2 regions of the Paenibacillus sp. FSL K6-4396 genome follow, and region 2 is predicted to be linked to the other one. Evidence: riboswitches for the same ligand, from Rfam matches in the RefSeq annotation. Region 2 holds a riboswitch; the other holds the start of a gene.
The links. Region 2 has a riboswitch for glycine ahead of gcvT (glycine cleavage system aminomethyltransferase GcvT). Riboswitches for the same ligand answer to the same signal wherever they lie in the genome.

Region 1: linked by a shared signal. The riboswitch ahead of sdaAB (L-serine ammonia-lyase, iron-sulfur-dependent subunit beta) and the one ahead of gcvT (glycine cleavage system aminomethyltransferase GcvT) in region 2 are both predicted to bind glycine.

What each region holds. Positions count from the first base shown of each region.
Region 1 is NZ_JBBOCR010000001.1:503,679-515,525, reverse strand. Features, by position in the region: gene MHB85_RS02460 (ABC transporter ATP-binding protein) at 1-895, opposite strand, end outside; gene MHB85_RS02455 (HAMP domain-containing sensor histidine kinase) at 976-2,517, opposite strand; gene MHB85_RS02450 (response regulator transcription factor) at 2,544-3,227, opposite strand; gene MHB85_RS02445 (alpha-glycosidase) at 3,456-5,216, shown strand; gene sdaAA (L-serine ammonia-lyase, iron-sulfur-dependent, subunit alpha) at 5,387-6,364, opposite strand; gene sdaAB (L-serine ammonia-lyase, iron-sulfur-dependent subunit beta) at 6,354-7,043, opposite strand; glycine riboswitch at 7,156-7,291, opposite strand; glycine riboswitch at 7,296-7,418, opposite strand; gene MHB85_RS02430 (phosphotransferase enzyme family protein) at 7,767-8,759, opposite strand; gene pstB (phosphate ABC transporter ATP-binding protein PstB) at 8,984-9,739, opposite strand; gene pstA (phosphate ABC transporter permease PstA) at 9,752-10,639, opposite strand; gene pstC (phosphate ABC transporter permease subunit PstC) at 10,642-11,577, opposite strand; gene MHB85_RS02410 (phosphate ABC transporter substrate-binding protein PstS family protein) at 11,693-11,847, opposite strand, start outside.
Region 2 is NZ_JBBOCR010000001.1:5,533,743-5,545,589, reverse strand. Features, by position in the region: gene glcT (glucose PTS transporter transcription antiterminator GlcT) at 1-640, shown strand, start outside; gene ptsG (glucose-specific PTS transporter subunit IIBC) at 927-2,978, shown strand; gene MHB85_RS24235 (HPr family phosphocarrier protein) at 3,056-3,331, shown strand; gene ptsP (phosphoenolpyruvate--protein phosphotransferase) at 3,324-5,036, shown strand; gene gcvPB (aminomethyl-transferring glycine dehydrogenase subunit GcvPB) at 5,274-6,713, opposite strand; gene gcvPA (aminomethyl-transferring glycine dehydrogenase subunit GcvPA) at 6,848-8,203, opposite strand; gene gcvT (glycine cleavage system aminomethyltransferase GcvT) at 8,200-9,336, opposite strand; glycine riboswitch at 9,553-9,653, opposite strand; glycine riboswitch at 9,657-9,779, opposite strand; gene gcvH (glycine cleavage system protein GcvH) at 10,124-10,516, shown strand; gene MHB85_RS24205 (PTS mannitol transporter subunit IICB) at 10,936-11,847, shown strand, end outside.

The DNA of each region.
Region 1 (11,847 bases), 5.0 Mb from region 2:
CAATGACACGCATGAACAGATCTTCCAGCGACTGACGCTGTTCCTCTACACGATACACATCATGATCCTGCTCAATTAATCGGCGCACAAGCAGTGCCACTGAACTGTTATCCATATAAGGGAACGTTAATGCAGAACCTTGTTGCTGACCAAATTGTCCCTGTTCTCTCGCCAGCTTCATAGCCTCTTCCGGCTCGGAAACCGTTAACCGGATAGAGCTACCCGTCTGACTATGCAGACTTGCGATGGTATCCTGAAGCACCATCTTGCCTTCACGGATAATACCAACACGACTTGCCATCTGTTCGACTTCACTCAGCAAGTGGCTGGAAACCAGAACGGTAATGCCATGTTCCAGAGGCATACGTTTGATCAGTTCCCGAATCTCCTGAATACCAGCCGGATCGAGCCCATTCGTTGGTTCGTCCAGAATCAGCAACTCCGGTTCACCCAACAAAGCGCTGGCAATACCCAGACGTTGCTTCATCCCAAGGGAGTACCCCTTCACCGAACGTTTGGCATCCTTGGTCAGATCTACAATGGACAGCACTTCAGCAATTCTTGATTTGGGTACATTGATGATGCGACGCAAAGTTTCCAGATTCTCTACTGCGTTCAGATGTCCGTAATAGGACGGGTATTCGACCAAGGAACCCACACGGCGCAAGATATCCATGCGATCCTTGCGGATATCCTTGTCGAAGAGACGGATCACGCCTTTGGTTGGTTTAATCAAGCCGAGAAGCATGCGAATCGTTGTTGTTTTGCCGGCACCGTTGGGACCGAGGAAGCCATAGATATCTCCCTTTTTAATATGCAGATCAAGTTCACGGACCGCTGCACGGTCCCGGTATGTTTTCCATAGATTAGCCGTTTGAATAATATTTTCACTCACTGTATGATCACCTCGGAACTATCGTAACCTTCCAAGGTTAAAGCCAAAGTAGTCTCTAGTTTAAGTTTAGTTTAAAAAAGCTATTTCAGCGGTTTGTTGTTTCCCTGTTTCCCCTTACCACTGTAGATATATGTCTGGACACCCGTCTCGGAACTGTCTACCCGCTTGCGCAGACCCATCTCACGAATCAACAGGTCTACAATGGATAAGCCTAAACCTGTGCCTTTTGTGTCGGAATTCGGTTGCATTCCCGGACCCCGATCCTGAATAATGATGGCCGTCTCACCCTGAATCTCCTGGGTTGATATGCCAATATATTTCCCGCTGGCAGCATGACGAATTACGTTCTGGAACAGATTATCGAGAATACGGCGCATGCCTTGTTCATCCATATGCCAGATTAATGGTTCCTCTGGCAGGTCAATATCAATCTCAAATTGCTCTTTCTCCCAGACCGGGTACCAGGCGGCCGCCGTTTCCCTGACGATCCGCAGTATATCTTTCTCTACCAGCTTCAGTGTATATTTCCCACTCGTGAGCAAATTGTAGGATAACATGTTGTCAATGAGCCCGCCGAGGTCCTCCATCTTTGCTTCCATGCGATGTAATGAACGGTCACCTTGCTCGCTCAGCTCTTCCTTGTGCAAAGCATGCATATGTCCACGAATCACCGTTAGCGGGGTACGCAGATCGTGAGAAAGCCCCGCAATGAGACGCTTGCGCAATTGTTCCTCCTCGCGTTCACGGTGACGGCTATCGGACAGTTGATGCACCATCTGATTGAAGGATTCCTCCAGTTGACCGATCTCGTCTGACCGGCGGATATCTACCGGAAGCGGGAGGCCTTCCTTGCCTGTGGTCATCATGGCCGTCTGCAAACGAATAAGTCGTTTGCGAATGCGTGCGAAGAAGAGAATCGACATAATGATGAAGATCAGAAAGATGAGGGTCATTACGATACCAAGATACAAGAGTTCCATCGGCCAGTTACTCTGATTCATTTGCAGAAGTGATCGCGGCACTTCAATGACCATGAAGCCCTGCCCCTTGTCCTTTTCACCTCCGCCGATGTATGTAACTACGGTTAGCGGATCGCGAAAGGATGCTTCTTTCATGAATTGCACCGTGTTGCTCACATTCCATATGGCCGGAATTCGAGTCTCTGCCGTTTGCCCGGTGTCCAGTGACCATCTCAATGTCGTGTCTGTCCTGCCATCCGGGGATGTGGATTTCTGAATGTTTACATCCTCACCACCGATAATGAAGAGGGTCTCACCGCTCGCATTCACACGATACATGGAAGACTTGGGATACGATGCATGTAATTGCTCCAAACGGGCCTTAACCTCCTCATCTGAAGCACCATTCAGGTTCTCTGCTTCACGCGACCAGAGGTTACTAATCCGAGTAACGTCACCATAGGGTGCCGCTTGATTCGTGTTCGTGTTATTCACTACGACAACATATAGGATGGATATAATCGGAAGAACGACGGGCACGAATAATACTGCCGCTAGAATCAGGATGATATATCTGGACATCAAGGACCGCCCGAAGCGTAGCTTGCGCCGCCCAGACTGCTTTTGACCCGCGCTTCGTTCTCCCTTCCGTTCTGACTTCATCGTCTTCCGTTCTCGGAACCGCCGGATCATGGCTTCTTCACGCGATATCCCACACCGCGGACTGTCTGAATAATTACCGGATTGGCCGGATCAAGTTCCAGCTTCTCACGTAGATGTCGAATATGTACCATCAAAGTCTTGTCTCCATCCAGATAGGGCTCGTTCCAGACGGCTTCATAGATCTGCTCTTTGGTTCGAATCATGCCCATATGTCGTAGCAGGTAGGCGAAGATGTGGAACTGTTTTCCCGATAAAACAATCTCATCCCCCGTCTCCTCATTGACGATGCGGTTATCCTTCTCATAGATGGAGAGATGATCCAGCTTCAGAGCTGTATCCGATGAGACCGCAGTTCCCGCCTTACGCAGTTGGACCTCAATCCGGGCAGCCAGTTCATCGGGGTGAAATGGTTTTGTTACATAGTCATCGGCAAAATCGAGACCATGCAACTTGTCGTCAATGGACGTTCTGGCCGAGAGCATGACAATGGGCACCGCGGGATGTTCTTTTTTCAGTCGCTGGCCCACCGTAAATCCATCCAGCCCGGGCAGCATGACATCCAGAATAATGAGTGAGCAACCGACAGCAGCCTCCGCTGCACCTTCACCACTGCCGAGCCATACCACCTCATAACCGCGCTCCTCCAGATCGGCTCTGACCCAAGTCGCAATTTCCGTATCATCTTCAATATATAACAGTTTGGTTTTCATTCGAATAGTCGTTTCCTTTCTGCCCCCATTGGGTTAATGATATATCTGAGCATCATCATAATAAAAGCTGTCTATAACAGATGGATTCATATCTTGTTGAAACCATATTGAATTCCTTTACGTTACCACACATTCTAATTATAGCTTATCCATTAACGTGGGGAATGTTATATCAATCAAATCTACCAAGTACATATTATACCTACACCTGACGGGAGGAAATTCATTATGCTGCTGGAAGCCATCTATCATCAACCGAAACGAAACTGGGCCTATGCCTATGACCAAGATACAATCCATCTGCGCCTGCGCGCCAAAAAGAATGATCTGACTGAGGTACATGCCCTGACCGGAGACAAATATACGTGGGATGCAACCAAAGCGCTGGTCCCCTTAACAAAGTTCACTTCTGACTCGATGTTCGATTACTTCGAGGGCGAGGTGAAACCTCCCTACCACCGACTGAAGTACTCTTTTTTGCTGAAAAACGGAGACGAACAGATCTGGATGACCGAGACGGACTTCCAGGAAGAAGAACCGGACGATCCGGGTCGTATGTTCCAGTTCCCTTATATTCATGCCGGAGCTGTATTCACACCCCCTGCATGGGTTAAGGATGCGGTGTTCTATCAGATTTTCCCTGAACGATTCGCGAACGGCAACCCGGATATTAGTCCGGAAAAGGTGGAACCGTGGGGCGGCGAGCCGACACCCTTCAATTTCTTCGGTGGTGACCTTCAGGGCGTGATCGACCATCTGGATTACATCAGTGATCTGGGCATTAATGCGATCTACTTCACCCCCATCTTTGAAGCTACCACCAATCACAAATACGATACTGAAGACTACCTGCGGGTAGATCGGCACTTTGGTGACGCAGATACCGTGAAACGACTGGTCGAGCTGTGCCATGCACGTGGAATTCGCGTATTGCTGGATGCTGTGTTCAACCATTCCGGGAAGACGTATGCGCCGTTTGTGGATGTACAGAAGAACGGAGAACAATCCAAATACAAGGACTGGTTCCATGTACACGAATACCCGCTGGACGTGAAGGACGGCATTCCTACGTATGAGACCTTCGGATTCGAAGCGCACATGCCAAAGCTGAATACAGAGAATGCCGAGGTTAAGGACTATCTGCTGAAGGTTGCCGAGTATTGGATCAAGGAAGTGGGCGCGGACGGATGGCGGCTGGATGTTGCAGACGAAGTGGATGATGCCTTCTGGCGTGATTTCCGCCGTGTGGTCAAAGCCGCTAATCCGGATGCCTACATTCTGGGCGAAGTATGGAACGAGTCTTCCTCCTGGCTGCAAGGCGACCAGTTCGATGCGTCCATGAACTATCCGTTTACCGATGCCGTAAATGCCTTCTTTGTGAAAAATACAATGCACGCCGAACAGTTCGCGAACTCCATCGGTCGACAATTATCCCGTTATCCGCTTCAGGCCAGCGAAGTGGCGTTTAACTTGCTGGACAGTCACGATACCCCGCGACTGCTCACGCTGTGTGAAGGAGACCAGCGCAAGATGAAGCTGGCTGCATTATTCCAGTTCAGTTACATGGGCGCGCCGTGCATCTATTACGGAGACGAGATTGGCATGGACGGCGAACATGATCCGGGCTGCCGTAAATGCATGGAATGGGATGAAGCGAAGCAGGACCGAGAACTGTTCGACTTTTATCAGAAACTGATCTCCCTGCGTCATGCTCATCCTGCCCTGCGTGCAGAAGGCACCGTTCGTTTCCTGCAGGCTCGTACCGATGGCAGCCAACTGGTATTTGAGCGGCAAAATGAGGAGGAACGCATTCTGGTTCTGTTCAATCGATCCGAAGAGACGGCTATTGTCGAACTGGAGGCCGGTGACGGGGAATGGACCGAGCTATTCGGTGGAAACCATCGTACCGCCAAGGAAGATGGCGTGCTCGCCATTGAACTGCCCGCATATGGATATGCCGTACTGAGTACGGCTGTGAGCCCGGACTAGAGTTATAATACACATACTTCTGAGCCATATCTAAGTAGCCTATCTTCGCTTCATCTGGCAGCATAAACAAGCGTCCTGCAGAACCCGGATTCAGGTTCGCGGACGCTTGTTTTGTATTCGCCGTTATACATCATAATGTCCCTGGTTATATCTCAGTGGTCCCGTTCAGCTTAAGCCTGAGGGTCCGTGTGCACTTGAGCATTATCCGTACCACTTGTAATTGTGTCAGAATCCGCTGGCTTCGACTCCTGCTCAGGCTCTGCACGCTTTGCCTTCGGTTTAGCCAGCTTTTGCATCATTTTACGGCCCGTTGGTGTCTGGGCCAGTCCGCCTTGGGCCGTCTCCCGGTGGCGGCTCGGCATCGCACTGCCTACTTCCAGCATAACGTCGATGACTTCATCTGACGGAATAGCACTACGCACTCCGGCCAGTGCCATGTCAGCCGCAGCCAGCGCCGTAACTGCACCCAGTCCGTTACGGACGATGCACGGGATCTCAACGAGGCCTGCAACTGGATCGCAGATAAGGCCCAGTGTATTTTTTAATGCTAGGCCAACCGCATGAACGACCTGTTCCGGTGTACCTCCACGCAGTTCAACCATGGCACCCGCAGCCATGCCAATCGCGGAACCCACTTCCGCCTGACAGCCACCCTCGGCACCAGAGATAAATGAATTGTTCGCAATAACATAACCAATCGCTCCCGCACAGAACAATCCGTTCACCAAATGTTCGTCCGTCCAGCCAAATCGCTCCTGTGAGCTAATAAAAACACCAGGGATAATGCCGCAGGAACCGGCTGTTGGTGTTGCCACAATCCGCCCCATCGAGGCATTCACTTCAGATACACACAGGGCATACGCCATGGCAAGTGCGGAAGCATCTCCTGAGCAAGTCTCACCCTTGCGAATGTACTCGGCCATTCTTTTACCGTCTCCACCCGTTAATCCACTGCGTGATGTTGTATCTTCCGTTAACCCTTTACGTACCGCTTCCTTCATCACCTGATAATATTCAGACATCTGTTTCACAACATCCGCTTCCGGTGTATTGGTCTCCTGAACTTGCTCCTCGATCATCAGCTGAGCAATCGTTTTGGATTCCGCTGTACAGATCGTATTCAGTTCGTGTAAATGTTTAAATCGCATCCGAATCAACTCCTCTCTTCAAATCGATGACACGAATATCCAGTACATGATCCAGCTCCTTCAGGCGCTTGAGCATATCAGGATTAGGCACACCATCCATTTCCATCGCGGTCAGCGCTTCGCCATCACGGGCTTTGCGGTCCACCTGCATATACCCGATGTTAACCCCGGATGAACTGATCGTGGACGTTACCGAGGCAAGCACTCCTGCTTTGTCCGCATGTCGCAGAACGAGTGTCGGAAACTCACCACTAATCTGAACACGAAAATCATTCATCGAATGCACCGATACGCTTCCACCACCAATAGATGCACCAATCAAGGAGCAGGCACGTTCTTCATGCCACAACTCAATTTTGACCGTATTCGGATGAGGAGCAGGCAGGCCACTTGTATAAAACTCAACCTCCATGCCCGCTTCCTCTGCGTATTGCTCTGCATCCGGAATACGCGGATCGTCTGTGACATAATCCAGCAAACCGCCGATCAGTGCCAGATCTGTTCCGTGCCCCTGATACGTGTCAGCAAATGAACCGTATAGTGTCAACCGGGCACGATCTGGCGTACATCCTAGCCACTGTCGAGCAATTCTCCCTAACCTTGCCGCTCCAGCTGTATGTGAACTTGAAGGCCCCGTCATCGACGGACCAATAATTGAGAAAACATCTTTAAATCGCACCTTATAACCCTCCAATTGTATTCGTCATTTTCATCCAGATCCCATGCCATAATGTTCCTTTATTACTGAATGATGACATCAAAAAAGGACAGAAGAAGGCCACAGGCCCTCTCTCTGTCCTCGATACCTGAGAGTTTCACGATCAGCAGTGTCTCACGACAAGGTGCATGCCCTGCAATTGCAGACAAGGTCACCAGGCTGACTGATCATATACCCCTTGGGTGGCGCAGTTCGCGCACTCTCCAGAGTTGCGTCCAACGATGGTACATTTACCTGAGAGATTAACCGCTGCGCCGGGTGCGCAGCAGCTTGCTCCTTCGGTGCCTGAAGACTAGCCATTGCTCGGCTAACTCAGGTCTCTCCCGCTCGTTATCATCCGCTGTATGGAACCATTCTGAGCGTATGTCAGAACAGTAATGGAAATCGTTCATTTCTTCTTCATTAAGATTAATCGACCGGAAGATCAGTGTCAACAAACTTAACGATTTCTTTGGATGTATTTCCCTCATTTTCGATTGAACCGATGAAAACCAGAATATTTTGTCAGCTTTCATTACATTAATTCGATAAAGAGAACTTTTAAACAGCTTATTTCATTTTCCTTCAATTCATAAAGCGCTTACTACTATTTATGATATTGTCCACGAAACTGTTCGGGTATTCAGGCAACCATAATATTTGAACCACACTGTTCGTGGCCTATCCTGATCTGCACACCCTAATTCACAGTTCGTAGAAGATACTCTCGTTCTGTACATAAGGTCTGCAATACTTGCTGCATAACTTCGGCATGCGATCTTTCATCCACTCGTGCCTAGACTCGTTCCCCATCTGAAAAGCATAATAACCAAGTGTAAAGATCAACATGAACCCTTCCATTAATCGGATATCACGATCCGTCAGTGGTGCGATCTGTTTGGTATAACCTGATAAGAATATGTCACGTTCCTCCCGATTGAACATAAGCGCTGCCCCTCCGGCATCGAAAAGATAATAACCATAACCGTGTAGACAAAAATCAATCATGGACATCCCCTGATCCGTGATCAGCAGATTGTTGCGAGTAATATCCCCATGAATGATTCCCCATGTCTCCGCGTGCTGCGGGTATGTTTCTAGCTGCTCATTAATGTTCTCAAACGTCTCACGAAGCAGATCGAAGTCTTCCGTTGTAAAAATCCCCAGTCGGACACCTTCCTCTTGCTGCCCTAGCATGACCAAGTTCTCATGAATGTTGCCATATGCCGGCCGCACCTTTGTTCGATCTGTCTGATTCTGCTCACGCCCATATTGATGAAGCATCTGCAGTTGTGCCCCAAGATCATAGATCTGCTCTGTTGTCAGACGTTCTCCCTGCTGGATGTCCCTGCCCTCAATCCACTCCAGTACTGTACAGCAGATCTCTTTCCCTGCCTCACTTGTCCATACCGTGACCCATTCACCGGATGCGTTGCGTACTGGATGTTGCACGCGCAATGCTGTCGTTGCATTTAACTCATGAAGCAGATTCATCTCTGCCTCCAGCGCAGGAGGTGTATGCTGAATGCCTGTCATACTTGCATATGCGGCTTGATGGATACGGAGCAGATACTTCTGCCCGCTTGCTTCATCAACGACATGATACGTCAGATTCTCGTTGTGACGAATATAGGAAACGACAGGTTTCTCAATAGTGTAGTTCTGTATAATCTGAGCTGCCATATGGTCGTAAGACATCTGATCCGTAGTGATTATCAACATCTCCTTCAAAGTAATGTAAACGCTCTCTTATTACTAAATATCGTAGCATAATGTTTATGTCACATACAGAAAATTCTAATAAAATTATAAATTAAAAAAGCACAACCCCCGAACAACCGTCCAGGCATTGTGCTTTCTTTTGTCTCTATTTATTTCTCAATTTCTCTGTCTATTGCTCTATGTGACACTCCATGATCCAATTAACCAAAACGACCCATAATGTATTCTTGCGTCAGACGATTGTCCGGGTTCGTGAAAATATGCTCTGTATCCCCATGCTCAATCATGCTTCCCAGATAGAAATAAGCTGTGTAATCCGAGATGCGTGCCGCCTGCTGCATGTTATGGGTAACAATAACAATCCGCAGCTCCTTCTTGAGTTCGGTAATCAACTCTTCAACTTTACCCGTAGATACCGGGTCAAGTGCAGATGCCGGCTCATCGAGCAGCAGAATCTGTGGTTCAACAGACAAAGCGCGAGCGATACATAGGCGCTGCTGTTGTCCGCCAGAGAGAGACAGAGCTGACTCATGCAGTCTGTCTTTCACTTCGTCCCAGAGCGCAGCACGGCGCAAGCTTTTTTCCACAATTTCATCCAGTGCCTTCTTACTCTTCGTACCGCGGTAGCGGGGGCCAAACGCGATATTGTTGTAGATGGACTTATGAAAAGGGTTCGGCTTCTGCCACACCATGCCAATCTTCTGGCGAAGCTTGATTACATCGGTTCCAGGCTCATTCAGATCGTTACCGTCCATCCAGATATGTCCCTCTGTACGGGAACCGGCAATCTCGTCGTTCATCCGGTTCAGCGACCGGAGGAACGTGGATTTACCGCAGCCAGACGGCCCGATAAGAGCCGTTACGCTTGCTTCAGGAAACGTCAGGCTAATCTGTTTGACCGCCTGGAAATGTCCATAATATATGCTTAACTGTTCCGTACCAAAAGGTATGGCCATGTTGGTTCCTCCTTATTTCGAAGCTGTCATGCGGCGGAATACAACCCGACCGATCCAGCGTGCACTTAGATTGAACGCCAGCACGAGAATGACAAGCACGGCAGATGCCCCTGCTGCCACTTCTTTGGAATCTGGCCCAATACCTTCACTATTCACTTTCCAGATATGGACAGCAAGTGTCTCTGCCGGACGGAAAGGATTAAGTGGTGATCTTGGACTTGTCGGATTCCAATCCGTAAAGTCCAGTGGTGGACTACTCATACCTGCGGTGAACATCAATGCGGCTGCCTCACCGAAGATCCGGCCCGATGCCAGGATCGTACCCGTAATCAAGCTCGGTAATGCTACAGGCAACAGAATGGAAGTAATGATTTTCCACTTGGACAGCCCAAGCGCCAGACCTGCTTCCTTCTGTTCCTTCGGAACGGCCCGGAAGGCCTGCTCCGTTGTCCGCACCATCAGTGGCAAGTTAAAGATCGCCAGAGCCAAGGCACCTGAGATCAGGGAGAAACCAAGACCAAATTGATTGACTAGCAACAAGAGACCAAACAAACCGATAACGATGGATGGGAATGAGGACAACACTTCAACGACCAGACGAATGAAGCTGGTAATCTTGCCTGGTTTGGCGTATTCCGCCATGTAAATTCCGCCGCCCCATCCGAGTGGGATGGTCACAATCAATGTCAGGAGAAGCAAGAATATGGAGTTAAAGAGCTGTGGACCAATCCCGCCGCCACCTTTAAGCAACTGGGGTGCGCTCGTCAGGAAGTTCCAGCTAATATGTCCAATGCCTCTATACATGATGAAGCCAAGCAGACCGAGCAATATAATAACAATGAACAGGGCCAATACAACGATAACGGATGTTGCAATTTTATCTACCGTCTTTGCCTTCATTTTCATACCCGGTTCCTCCTTTCAAGCAGGCGAACCAGAATGACGAAGACAAATGTCATCACCAGCAGGACAAGCGCCATACTCCACAGTGCATTGTTATGAACAGAACCCATCGTGGTGTTACCCATGCTGAGTGTAATTACACTTGTTAATGTTGAAGCCGATTCGAGCAAGGATGTTGGAACATGCGGTGCATTACCGATAACCATCTGCACAGCAAGGGCCTCACCAAAAGCACGGGCCATACCCAAAACGACACCTGTCAACAAAGCTGGCAAAGTCGTTGGAATGATGACACGGTAGATGGTTTGCCAGCGAGTGGCACCCAGTGCGTAAGAGGATTCACGCAATCCTTTTGGCAACGCGGACAACGCATCTGCCATAATACTTGTTACCGTAGGAAGAATCATTACCGCGAGAACAAGACATCCGGCTGCAATCCCGACGCCTGTTCCACCAAAGATACTGCGCAGCAAAGGTACGATGACACTCAGACCGATAAATCCGTACACAACAGACGGAATTCCAGACAAAAGCTCAATCGCCGGTTGCAATATCTTTTTCCCTTTACCCGGTACAATCTCTGTCATGAAGAGTGCTGCACACAGGCCCAGTGGACTAGCGATCAATGCTGCAAGCAAGGTTGTAATGAAAGAACCTGTAATGAACGGCAATGCCCCGTAGAACGCAGGTTCTCCAGTTGGATTCCACGTCTTTCCACCAAGGAATTCACTTATGCTTATTCCATTTTGGAAAAATGTGGACAGTCCCTTGGACGCTACAAAATAAACAATGGAAAACATGACAACGATCAGGAAAACGACACAAATCGACGTATAGATCCGTCCCGTCCACTCTTCCCAATAATGTTTTTCTTTTAAGGGCCGGCGCGGCTTCAACTTGTTATTCATTACCGTTCCCCCTTCGGTCTGTTCCATAACAACCATCCTTCTATAGTAGAATTAATGCAAAATATGGGATTATTTCAGAGCAAACCGCGTAAAGAGGCGGGACCTGAGTCCGCCTCTTTCGCTGTATGCGCAAGTTCAAAGATTATTGAACCACATTACCTGCTGCATCGCGTTTTACTTTCATGCCTGACATTGGAATGTATCCAAGTTCTGTCACGTCGTTTTGTTGAATTTCGTCACTCAGGATGTAGTCCAGGAACGCTTTTGTTGCTGCATCCGGCTCACCTTTGGTGTACA
Region 2 (11,847 bases):
ACTGATCGAGATTATTAACGAAGTTATTACGTATATTGCAGAGCGTACGGACGTTCCTCTGAATGAACATATCCATATTGCATTAACCGATCACATTTCTTTCGCGTTAAAACGCAAGGAGCAGGGCATTATCATACAAAATCCATTTTTATATGAAACCCGCGAAATTTATCCTGAAGAATATCGAATGGGAGAATACGCTATTCGTCTGATCAAAGAGAAAATGGGTGTAGATCTGGGGATGGACGAGATTGGTTTTGTTGCCCTCCATATCTATAGCGCAATGACCAATCAAAATATATCCCAGGTACGTGAGCATTCACAATTGATCACTGATTTGGTGAACCTGGTGTCTGATCAACTCGATTATTCGTTTGAAGCGGAATCGCTTGATTACTCTCGTTTGCTGACTCATCTTCGTTTCGCCCTTGAGCGTGTTCGCCGTGGAGACAAAGTGGAAGAGCTCCATAAGTTGGATTCCCTGCTTAAGTTGGAGTATCCCGAAATGTACTCGCTTGCATGGAAACTGACCAAAGTAATGGAGAAAAGACTGAAACTGCCGGTTTATCCTGCGGAGGTAGGTTATCTGACCATTCATCTGCAAAGGCTGAATCAGCGGAAGGAAGAAGAGAATAAGTGAGATCATTCCAGTGATGGAATGCGGAATTTATTTTTTTGGTGTAAAGGCTTGCAATAGATTAGAACTGGTGCTACAATGGTTTCCGTAATCAAGCAACTGAATAAACATAAGCGACGTGTTACTGACTCGATCAGGCATGAGTTAATTAAAGTGTGATTGTTCTTTCCTTGTACAGGGTATGCTATACCCCAAGGTTGGCACAGTTTACTTTATTAATTCATGCCTTTTTTGTGTTCCCTTGCTTGCATCACAACATATAAATTAGACGAAAGGGAGAAACGACGCGATGTTCAAAAAGCTTTTTGGTGTATTGCAAAGAGTAGGTAAAGCTCTCATGCTGCCTGTAGCCATTCTACCTGCGGCAGGTTTGCTGCTCGGAATTGGTAACATGTTGGTTAATCCAGATTTCTTGCAATATGTAACTGCGCTCGACACCCCTTGGGTGAACTCGATCGCAACAATTATGATGAACGCAGGTCAGATCGTATTCGATAATCTGGCATTGCTGTTCGCTGTCGGTGTAGCTGTCGGATTGGCTGGTGGCGAAGGCGTTGCAGGTCTTGCAGCGATCATCGGTTACCTGGTCATGAATGTTACATTAGGATCTGCGGTAGGTGTTACTCCGGCAATGATCGGTGAAGTACCGGGTTATGCCAGCATCTTGGGTATCCCAACATTAAGTACAGGCGTGTTCGGAGGTATAATCATAGGTATTGCCGCCGCGCTGTGTTACAATCGATTTTTCAAAATCGAACTGCCGTCCTACCTGGGTTTCTTTGCAGGTAAACGATTTGTACCGATTATCACATCGGTAGTATCCCTTGTAATCGGATTGCTTCTTGTGATTATCTGGCCTCCGATTCAAAATGGACTGAATGCTGTATCTCACTTCATGGTAGATACAAGTCCGACCTTGTCGGCGTTCATCTTTGGAGTTGTGGAACGGTCATTGATTCCGTTCGGTTTGCATCACATTTTCTACTCCCCATTCTGGTTTGAGTTTGGTGAGTATGTGAATAAAGCCGGAGATGTTATTCGTGGGGATCAGAAGATTTTCTTCAGCCAGTTACGTGATGGCGTTGCTCTAACAGCAGGAACATTCCAAGTTGGTAAATTCCCGTTCATGATGTTTGGTTTGCCAGCAGCGGCACTTGCGATGTACCATGAAGCAAGACCGGAGCACAAAAAGTATGTTGCAGGGATCATGGGTTCAGCTGCGCTGACCTCGTTCCTGACAGGGATTACAGAGCCGCTTGAGTTCTCGTTCCTGTTCGTAGCACCAATCTTGTTTGCAGTACACTGTATCTTTGCAGGTTTGTCTTTCATGACCATGCAGATTCTGGGTGTAAAGATCGGTATGACCTTCTCCGGTGGGTTCATTGACTTCCTGATCTTCGGGATTATTCCGAACCGTACACCTTGGTGGGACGTTATTATTGTCGGATTGATTCTTGCGGTGATCTATTACTTCGGTTTCCGGTTTATCATTCGCAAATTCAATCTCAAAACACCTGGACGAGAGGATGCAACGCCTGAAACCGAATCTGGCGGAGGCTCTGGTTCAACAGATGATCTGCCCCATAACATTCTTGAAGCTTTTGGTGGCAAAGAGAATATCAAACATCTGGACGCTTGTATTACTCGTTTGCGGATTGAAGTTAATGAGAAATCCAATGTGAAAAAAGATCGTTTGAAACAATTGGGTGCATCTGGTGTACTTGAAGTGGGTAATAATGTTCAAGCCATCTTCGGAACACGTTCCGACACGATCAAATCTCAAATGCAGGATATTATTGCAGGACGAACACCAGCACCAACGCCAGTAGCTGCCAAACCAACTCCTGAAGAGGAGAAGGCACAAGGTGAGCAAGGCGAGCGCATTGTTGCTGAGGATATTGTCATGCCAGTTAATGGTGAATTACTGGACATTACAAACGTACCTGATCCGGTCTTTGCTGAGAAAATGACAGGTGATGGATTCGCAATTTTGCCACATGATGGTACGATAACTTCTCCTGTGTATGGTAAAGTGTTTAATGTATTTCCAAGCAAACATGCCGTGGGCATCATGTCCGATGGTGGCAAGGAAGTGCTTGTTCATATAGGTGTTAATACGGTGAAGTTGAAAGGTCAAGGCTTTAACGTACTGGTACAGGAAGGTGATCTGGTATCGGCAGGTCAGCCGATTATGGAAGTGGATCTGGAGTATGTCAAAGCAAACGCTCCTTCGATCATTTCACCAGTTATTTTCACCAACCTGCCAGAGGGCTCCACGGTAACTCTGAAGAAGAGTGGAGTGCTGAAAGTTGGCGAACAGCCAATCATTGAGATAAAATAAGAAGTGTTACGACGATGGCAAGCAAGTGTAAATATATGCAATGCCTAAACCAAACTACTGAAAGTGAGATGATTGTAATGCAACAAACATTCAGAATTACAGACGAAGATGGTATCCACGCACGTCCGGCGACAGCCCTGGTAAATACAGCAAACAAATTCAAAGGTGCAGAATCCTTTGCAGAAGCTAACGGTAAAAAAGTAACGTTGAAATCTATTCTGGGTGTTCTTTCCCTCGGATTGGAACAAGGCGACACTATCAGCATCATCGTTGAAGGCGAAGGCGAAGCTGAAGCTCTTCAAGCTTTGACTGACGTTATGGTTAACGAAGGGTTGGGCGAAATTAATGCTTAATGTCTCCGGGATCGCGGCTTCGGCGGGTATTGCTATCGCCAAGGCGTTTATCTTGGAGCATCCTGATTACTCTGTAGAAAAACGCCAAATCAACGACGTTGACGCAGAGATCGCGAAACTCGACTCAGCTCTGGGTAAATCCCAGGCTGAGCTTGAGGCGATCAAAGAGCGCACTTTACAAGAGCTTGGCGAGAAAAAAGCTGAGATTTTTGCTTCGCATTTGCTCATTCTGAATGACCCGGAATTGATTGATCCGGTTAAAGCTAGAATTGCAGATGACATGATCAATGCAGAATTTGCTTTGAACGAAACGGCATCGCAATTTATCTCCATGTTTGAGAACATGAAGAGTGCTTACCTGCAGGAACGTGCTGCAGATATGCGTGACGTTACCAAACGTGTGCTAAATCACTTGCTTGGTATCGACTTCATGAGTCCAGCTGAGATCAATGAAGAAGTGATCGTGCTTGCGGAGGATCTGACGCCTTCCGACACGGCTCAATTAAACCGCCAATTTGTTAAAGGTTTCGCAACTAACATTGGTGGACGTACTTCTCACTCAGCGATCATGGCTCGCTCTCTTGAAATTCCTGCTGTCGTTGGAACCAAGGACATCTTGGCTCAAGCGAAACAAGGCGATATGATCATTGTTGACGGTCTGGATGGTCACGTACTGGTTAACCCTACTGATGAAGTTATTGCTGAATACCGTGCCAAACAGGAACAGTATGATGCACAACGTGCAGAGTGGAGAAAACTTCGTGATGAGCCAACGGTAACGGTGGATAACGTTCATGTTGAACTTGCAGCCAACATCGGTACACCCAATGATGTAACGGGTGTTCTGGAAAACGGCGGCGAGGCTGTAGGCCTGTACCGTACCGAGTTCCTTTACATGGGCAGAGACAAGCTTCCATCCGAAGACATTCAGTATAATGCTTACAAAGCGGTACTGGAAAAAATGGAAGGCAAACCTGTCGTTGTTCGTACACTCGACATCGGTGGAGACAAAGAGCTTCCATACCTGGATCTGCCAAAAGAAATGAATCCATTCCTCGGCTTCCGCGCAGTTCGTCTGTGTCTGGACCGTCTGGATATCTTCCGTACACAATTGCGTGCATTGCTGCGTGCAAGCGTACATGGAAACCTGCGTGTCATGTTCCCAATGATCGCAACGCTTGGTGAATTCCGTGAAGCAAAAGCTGTCTTGCTCGAAGAGAAAGAGAAGCTGGTTGCTGAAGGTATTGCTGTTTCTGACAGCATTCAACTCGGAATCATGGTCGAAATTCCTTCGACTGCAGTTCTGGCAGATCAGTTTGCCAAAGAAGTGGATTTCTTCAGTATCGGAACGAACGATCTGATTCAATACACAATGGCTGCTGACCGTATGAACGAACGAGTGGCTTATCTGTACCAGCCTTACAACCCAGCCATTTTGCGTTTGGTTAAAATGGTTATCGATGCTGCGCATCGTGAAGGCAAATGGGTTGGCATGTGTGGTGAGATGGCAGGAGACGAAACAGCAATTCCATTGCTGCTTGGTCTTGGATTGGATGAGTTCAGCATGAGCGCAACCTCCATCCTGCCAGCTCGTAGTCAGATCACCAAGCTGTCCCGTGCGGATATGCAGGAACTGGCTGCTAAAGCTCTGGATATGCAAACGGCTGAACAAGTCGTTGAATTGGTTCAAAGCATTCAAGCGTAATGTAATTTTACGGGGTTTCCACCCGATTTTAAGGGTTTCTTTTTCCGATAAAAAGCTGCAGTCGTGCAGCAATTTTGCCGGTATCCGCGATTCATTGTGGATATCGGCTTTTTTTGTTGCGCGAATGTATAGGAGGGGAGTACGAGGAGAAAGACCCTGTAATGTCTAGGCAAAAAAATGCTCTTGCTGGGGTAAGTTAACATCAGCAAGAGCATGGATTAGAAATTCACTTAGTGTTTAACTGCATGCGCAGTTGAGTACAGGTTTGCGGGCGGCAGTGGTCTCATCAAGACGAGTGACTGGTGTTCCGTAAGGTGCGTTGAGTACCAACTCTGGTGTCTCTTCCGCTTCTTTGGCAATCCGAATCATCGTATCAATGAACCCATCCAGTGTTTCTTTGCTTTCGGTTTCCGTCGGCTCGATCATGATGCATTCCTCAACGTTGAGCGGGAAGTACACCGTAGGTGGATGATATCCAAAATCAAGCAATCGTTTGGCAACGTCAAGTGTGCGCACACCATATTGCTTCAAACCCCGACCAGACATGACAAATTCATGTTTGCATACACCCGGATACGGAATCTCGTAGTATGGTGCGAGGCGGGCCATCATATAGTTGGCATTCAGTACCGCACATTCAGACACACGGCGCAAGCCTTCCGGTCCATAGGTGCGAATGTAGGCATAGGCACGTACCAATATACCGAAGTTACCGTAGTAGGCTTTCACCCGGCCAATGGATTGATCGCCTTCACGATCGAATGCATACATACCGTCATCATTTTTGATCACCATCGGTTTAGGCAGGAACGGGATCAGGCGGCTCTTCACACCGACTGGTCCGGCGCCAGGTCCACCACCACCATGAGGTGTACTCATCGTTTTGTGCAAGTTCAGATGCACCACGTCAAAGCCCATATCACCCGGACGGGTAATGCCCATAATGGCATTGGAGTTCGCGCCATCGTAGTAAAGCAAACCACCAGCCTGGTGTACGATGGATGCAATCTCCTGAATGTCTTTCTCGAACAAACCAAGTGTATTAGGGTTTGTGAGCATCAATGCTGCCGTATCCGAACCGACGGCTGCACGGAGCGCGTCCAGATCGACCAGTCCATCTGCGCGGGATGGAATCGTCACAGTTTCAAATCCTGCAACGGTAGCACTTGCTGGGTTGGTACCATGCGAAGAATCGGGCACGATGACTTTGGTACGTTGTTCGCCACGACCTTCGTGGTAGGCACGAATCATCATAAGTCCAGTCCATTCTCCATGAGCACCAGCGGCTGGTTGCAAGGTTACAGCGTCCATACCTGTCAACCCCGCAAGGTCGTTTTGCAACGTATACAACAGTTCAAGTGCACCTTGAATGCTGGATTCATGCTGGTACGGATGGATTTTGGCGAATCCATTGTAACGGGCCACGTCCTCATTAATCTTTGGATTGTATTTCATCGTACAGGAGCCCAGTGGATAGAATCCGTTATCTACGCCGAAGTTGCGGCGGGACAACGCAGTATAGTGCCTGATAACATCTACCTCGAACACTTCCGGTAGTGCCGCTGCTTCCGAACGGAGCATTTCCCGGGGAATCAACGTATCGGCAGCCTGACGAGGAACGTCACATTCTGGCAAGGAATAAGCGACACGTCCAGGGCTACTGAGTTCAAAAATCAATGATTGTTCCGGAGCAGGAGATAGGGTCTGTGCACTGAATGTTGTATCCGTCTCAGGTTTAGACGAAGTGGAGAAAGAGGTGCCTGTTTCCGATTGTCCTTGTGCCGGTGTTGTCGTTGTCGTCGTTTCCTGAGTCACAGCGATCCCTCCAATGCTCGTGCGAATTCGTCAATCTCTTCCTTACTGCGTCGTTCGGTAACAGCAATCAGCATATGTCCGGCAAGCTCCGGATAATCACGTCCGAGTTCGTAACCACCAATGAAGCCTGCATCCAGCAGTTTCAGTTGAAGAGCATCCAGATCGGTTCCTTCAGGAAGTTTAATAACAAACTCATTAAATGTGGGTGCATTAAAAGTAAGGCTAACTCCAGGAATCGCAGTTAATGTATTCAGGGTGTAATGACTCTTTTGCAGATTCAGATCCGCGACATCGATCATGCCTTGTTTCCCCATGATGGACATATACACAGATGCGCTGAGTGCAAGCAAAGCCTGGTTGGAACAGATGTTGGATGTCGCCTTTTCGCGGCGGATATGCTGTTCACGTGCTTGCAGTGTGAGTACAAATCCACGTTTTCCGTTGCGATCCTTGGTCTGGCCTACAATTCGGCCAGGAATTCGGCGCATATGAGGCTGGGATACGGCGAAATATCCGCATGTCGGGCCGCCGAGTGAAGCGGCGATGCCAAGGGGCTGCGCATCACCTACAACGATGTCGGCACCCAGCTTGCCTGGGGCTTCCAGCAGACCCAGCGATAGCGGGTTGGCACTTACAACGAGTAGGCCCTTGTGCGCATGCACGAGGTCGGCAGCCTGCTTCACATTTTCCACGGCACCAAAGAAGTTCGGACTCTGGATCATGACAGCAGCGGTATCGTCCGATATGGCGGCTTGCAAGGCATCCCAGTCCGTGACGCCATCCTTATAACCAATCTCGACAATCTCCAGACGGAGTCCGTGCGCATACGCCTGCAATACCTGACGGGCTTCCGGATGAACGGTACGGGAGACGATGAGCTGTTTGCGACGAGTTGCCGCTGCGGCCAGATTACCTGCTTCAGCAAAGGCGGTTGCGCCGTCATACATACTGGCATTGGCTACAGCCATACCGGTTAATTCACAGATGTAGGATTGAAATTCGAAAATGGCCTGTAGTTCACCTTGGCTGATCTCAGGCTGATAAGGTGTGTAGGCAGTGTAGAACTCGGAACGGGAAATGACATGATTGATGACGGAAGGAACATGATGATCGTATATACCTGCGCCGAGAAAGCTGGCGTGTGTTTCGAAATTGGCGTTGGCGCCGGCTTGTTTGGACATATGACGTGTTAGCGCATATTCATCAAGTTTGGAGGATACGGGCAGCTCGCCCTGATAACGAATCTCTTTTGGAATGTCCTGAAACAGTTCCTCCAGCGTATCCACACCGATGGTTGCGAGCATGGCGCTCTGATCTTGTTCAGTCATGGGAATGTACCGGTGCTTGCTCATGCTTGATCAGCTCCTTGAGTAGGTGTCTTAGACGTACGTGTCCGTTTATGAAAAGGGGTCTTCACAACCTCGGCTTTTAGTTTCTTGCCGCGGATCTCAATCTCAAGCGGGGTTCCCAGCGCAGCGTATTTGCTGTCGATGAGGGCAAGCCCCAGATTACGCTTCAATGTAGGTGATTGCGTGCCTGTTGTCACTTCACCGATCTGTACGCCTTCGGCGTAAATCGGATAGTGGGGGCGAGGAATACCGCGCTCCAGTACTTCGATGCCGACCAGTTTACGGGCGGGCCCGTCATTTTTTTGCTGTAACAAGGCTTCGTGTCCGATAAAAGGTCCGGCATTCAGTTTCACAAACATACCAACGCCAGCTTCTAGCGGAGAGATCGTTGCAGATAATTCCTGCCCATACAGAGGCAGCTTGGCTTCAAAACGCAGCGTATCCCTTGCACCAAGTCCAGCTGGAACCAGCCCATGCTCTTCTCCAGCCTGCATTAATCCATTCCAGATTACAGTAGCCTGGTCCACAGGTACATATAGCTCAAAGCCATCTTCACCGGTATAACCGGTACGGGACAACAGTAATTTTACTCCGCATACTTCAGCATCCTGCACAAAACGAAACGGTTCAATCGTGGATACATCCGTATCTGTAACTTTTCCGATAATGTCTACAGCCAGTGGACCTTGCAAGGCGAGCAGCGCCGTCTGCTCCGAATCGTTGGTCATGCTTACGCCAGGGATCAAGTGCTCTTGCAGCCACGCCCAATCCTTGTTGATATTGGAGGCGTTAACGACGAGCATATAATGCTGATCTTTCAGCTTATACACGAGCAGATCGTCCACCACACCGCCATCTGGATAACACATCAGGGTGTACTGGGCTTGACCGGGAACCAGCGTGGTCACATCATTGGTCGTCATTTGTTGCAAAAAAACTTCGGCCTGCTCACCCTGTACTGTAAATTCGCCCATATGGGATACATCGAACAGTCCAGCGCGCTCGCGTACCGCTTCATGTTCTTTTTGGATTCCGCTAAATTGCACCGGAAGCTCCCAGCCTCCAAAATCAATGCACCGTACACCTTCGTATTGCTGATATAGGGGGAAGAGTGGTGTTTTAAGCAAATCGGACATCAAATCACCTCGTCATGGACCGTCAACCGGCCGGAAATATAATCGTGGATCAATGAAGCAGGGTATTTTTAAATTTTTCAGCTAGATATTTTCATAACATAAGTATGGTAAGCAGCTAGGGCAGCGCCGTTCGACATCCTGTTTTTCGTTTTTTGGGAAAAAGGAAAAGGACAGGCCAAAGAATCGGCATGCCAAGTAGCACGCTGTATTCTAAGGCTCTGTCCCTTGTACCTGAGAGTTACCCCGCTGCGTTGTGCAGCAGGTTTCCCCTTGGGTGATCATAACGCCCGCACAGGGCGAATAGATTCTCTCCAGAGTTGCGTCCCGTAAAAGTCCTTTTGCCTGAGAGATTCACCCCCGCTTATCGGTGGTTTACTCCTTCGGCGTTACCTCATGTACATCCCGAATCGGGTGTCACGGGTAATCTCTCCCTTTACATTCATCCGCGAGTATAACATAGTCCAATAAACACATTTACTCCTCTCATTAAAACGTGAATCCACTACCGATGTCAAGAACGATATCATTGATAATGAATAAAAACCGAATATTTAATATATTTTAAGTATTATTGTTCGTGTATTTAAAAAGATTGCGCTTACTATTCTAATATTCACCAGTATATGAAGAAAGAGTGTAATCCGGTTACAGGATTTAGAGGTGTTCAGCAAATAAATTGTGAGGTATCTTGACATTTGATTCATAAATATCATACGCTATGTTCTGGGAAAAGGGTTAAGGTCAAAGAACGCATGCACTCATTTAATGAAAAGCGAGGCGGATATCGATGAGCGAATTGAAAAGTGATTTCCTGTACAGTGAAGAGCACGAATGGGTGCAAACCGTAGGGGAGGATACTGTACGTATTGGCATTACCGAGTTCGCGCAGCATCAGCTGGGTGACATTGTGTTTGTGGAATTGCCTGACCTTGAAACCAATGTAAAAGCAGAGGACAGTATTGGAACAATAGAATCGGTCAAAACAGTTTCGGACTTGTTCTCTCCCGTCACAGGTTCTATTATTGCAGTCAATGATTCGTTGCAGGACTCACCTGAACTTGTGAACAGCTCTCCTTACGAGGAAGGCTGGATGATTGAGATTCGTGTTGAGGGAGATCTGACAGCAGCATTGTCTACATTGATGAATGCAGACGCGTATCGTAAACATACGGAAGAATAGTAGCAACGAACTTGTACTTATTAACATATATTTTATAACCAAATGAAATGAGCTTCATATTGTTTCGACCTGTGTGAGCCGGATGCTTGCACAGGTTTTTTGTGCTTTCCAGGAATAGTTTTGAATGTGGATTGAAGCAGATTGTGGATGTAAATCACCTGATTGGACCAAGCTATAGGTTAGAAAATGATTCTGGAAATGATAAAAGTCATAGGCAAGAAAAGCCTTGCGTACCAATGGATTCAGCCATTATGCATCGATTAAAACGATTACATAACCTAATGTTGTCATCATTGTTCATGACGAAAGTACGCTTTCATTTCATTGAACAGGAGAGCATTCTCGCTTAGGATTACAGCAGGGGAGAAATGATACCCCTTTCATAAATCATAATCACTTGATCCAAGGAGGATAATACAATGAGTAATTTGGACCAATCGTCCAATTCCAAAGGTGGGCTACGGGTTGGTGTTCAGCGTTTTGGCCGATTCCTGAGTGGTATGGTCATGCCGAATATGGGAGCGTTCATCGCCTGGGGATTAATTACGGCTCTGTTCATTCCAACAGGCTGGTTCCCTAACGAGACACTGGCACAGCTAGTTGATCCGATGATCAAATATTTGCTGCCACTGTTAATCGGTTACACCGGGGGTACGATGGTGCATGGTCAGCGTGGTGGTGTCGTGGGTGCCATTATGACCATCGGGGTCATCGTGGGTAGTGATATCCCGATGTTCCTCGGTGCCATGATTGCCGGACCACTGGCAGCATGGATTATCAAAAAGTTCGATAAATCCATTGAAGGTAAAATTAGAGCCGGATTTGAAATGCTGGTTAACAACTTTTCAGCCGGTATTATTGGCGGGATCTTGGGGATTTTTGCGCTACTGGGCATCGGGCCTGCTGTAGAAGCAATTAGCAAAGTATTGTCTGCGGGGGTACAAGGCTTAATGAATCTGGGCTTGTTACCACTGGTCAACCTAATCATTGAACCAGGTAAAGTATTGTTCCTGAACAATGCGATCAACCACGGAATTCTGACACCGATTGCAACAGATCAAGCGAGAGAATTAGGGCAATCCGTATTATACATGCTTGAATCGAACCCGGGTCCGGGACTTGGTATCTTGCTTGCTTACTGTTTCTTCGGACGCGGAATGGCCAAATCTTCTGCACCAGGTGCCGTTATCATTCATTTCTTCGGGGGAATTCATGAGATCTACTTCCCTTACATTCTGATGAGACCCATTTTGATTCTTGCCGCAATCGCGGGTGGCGTCGCAGGTACATTAACATTCATGCTCACCGGAGCGGGACTTGTTTCGGCACCA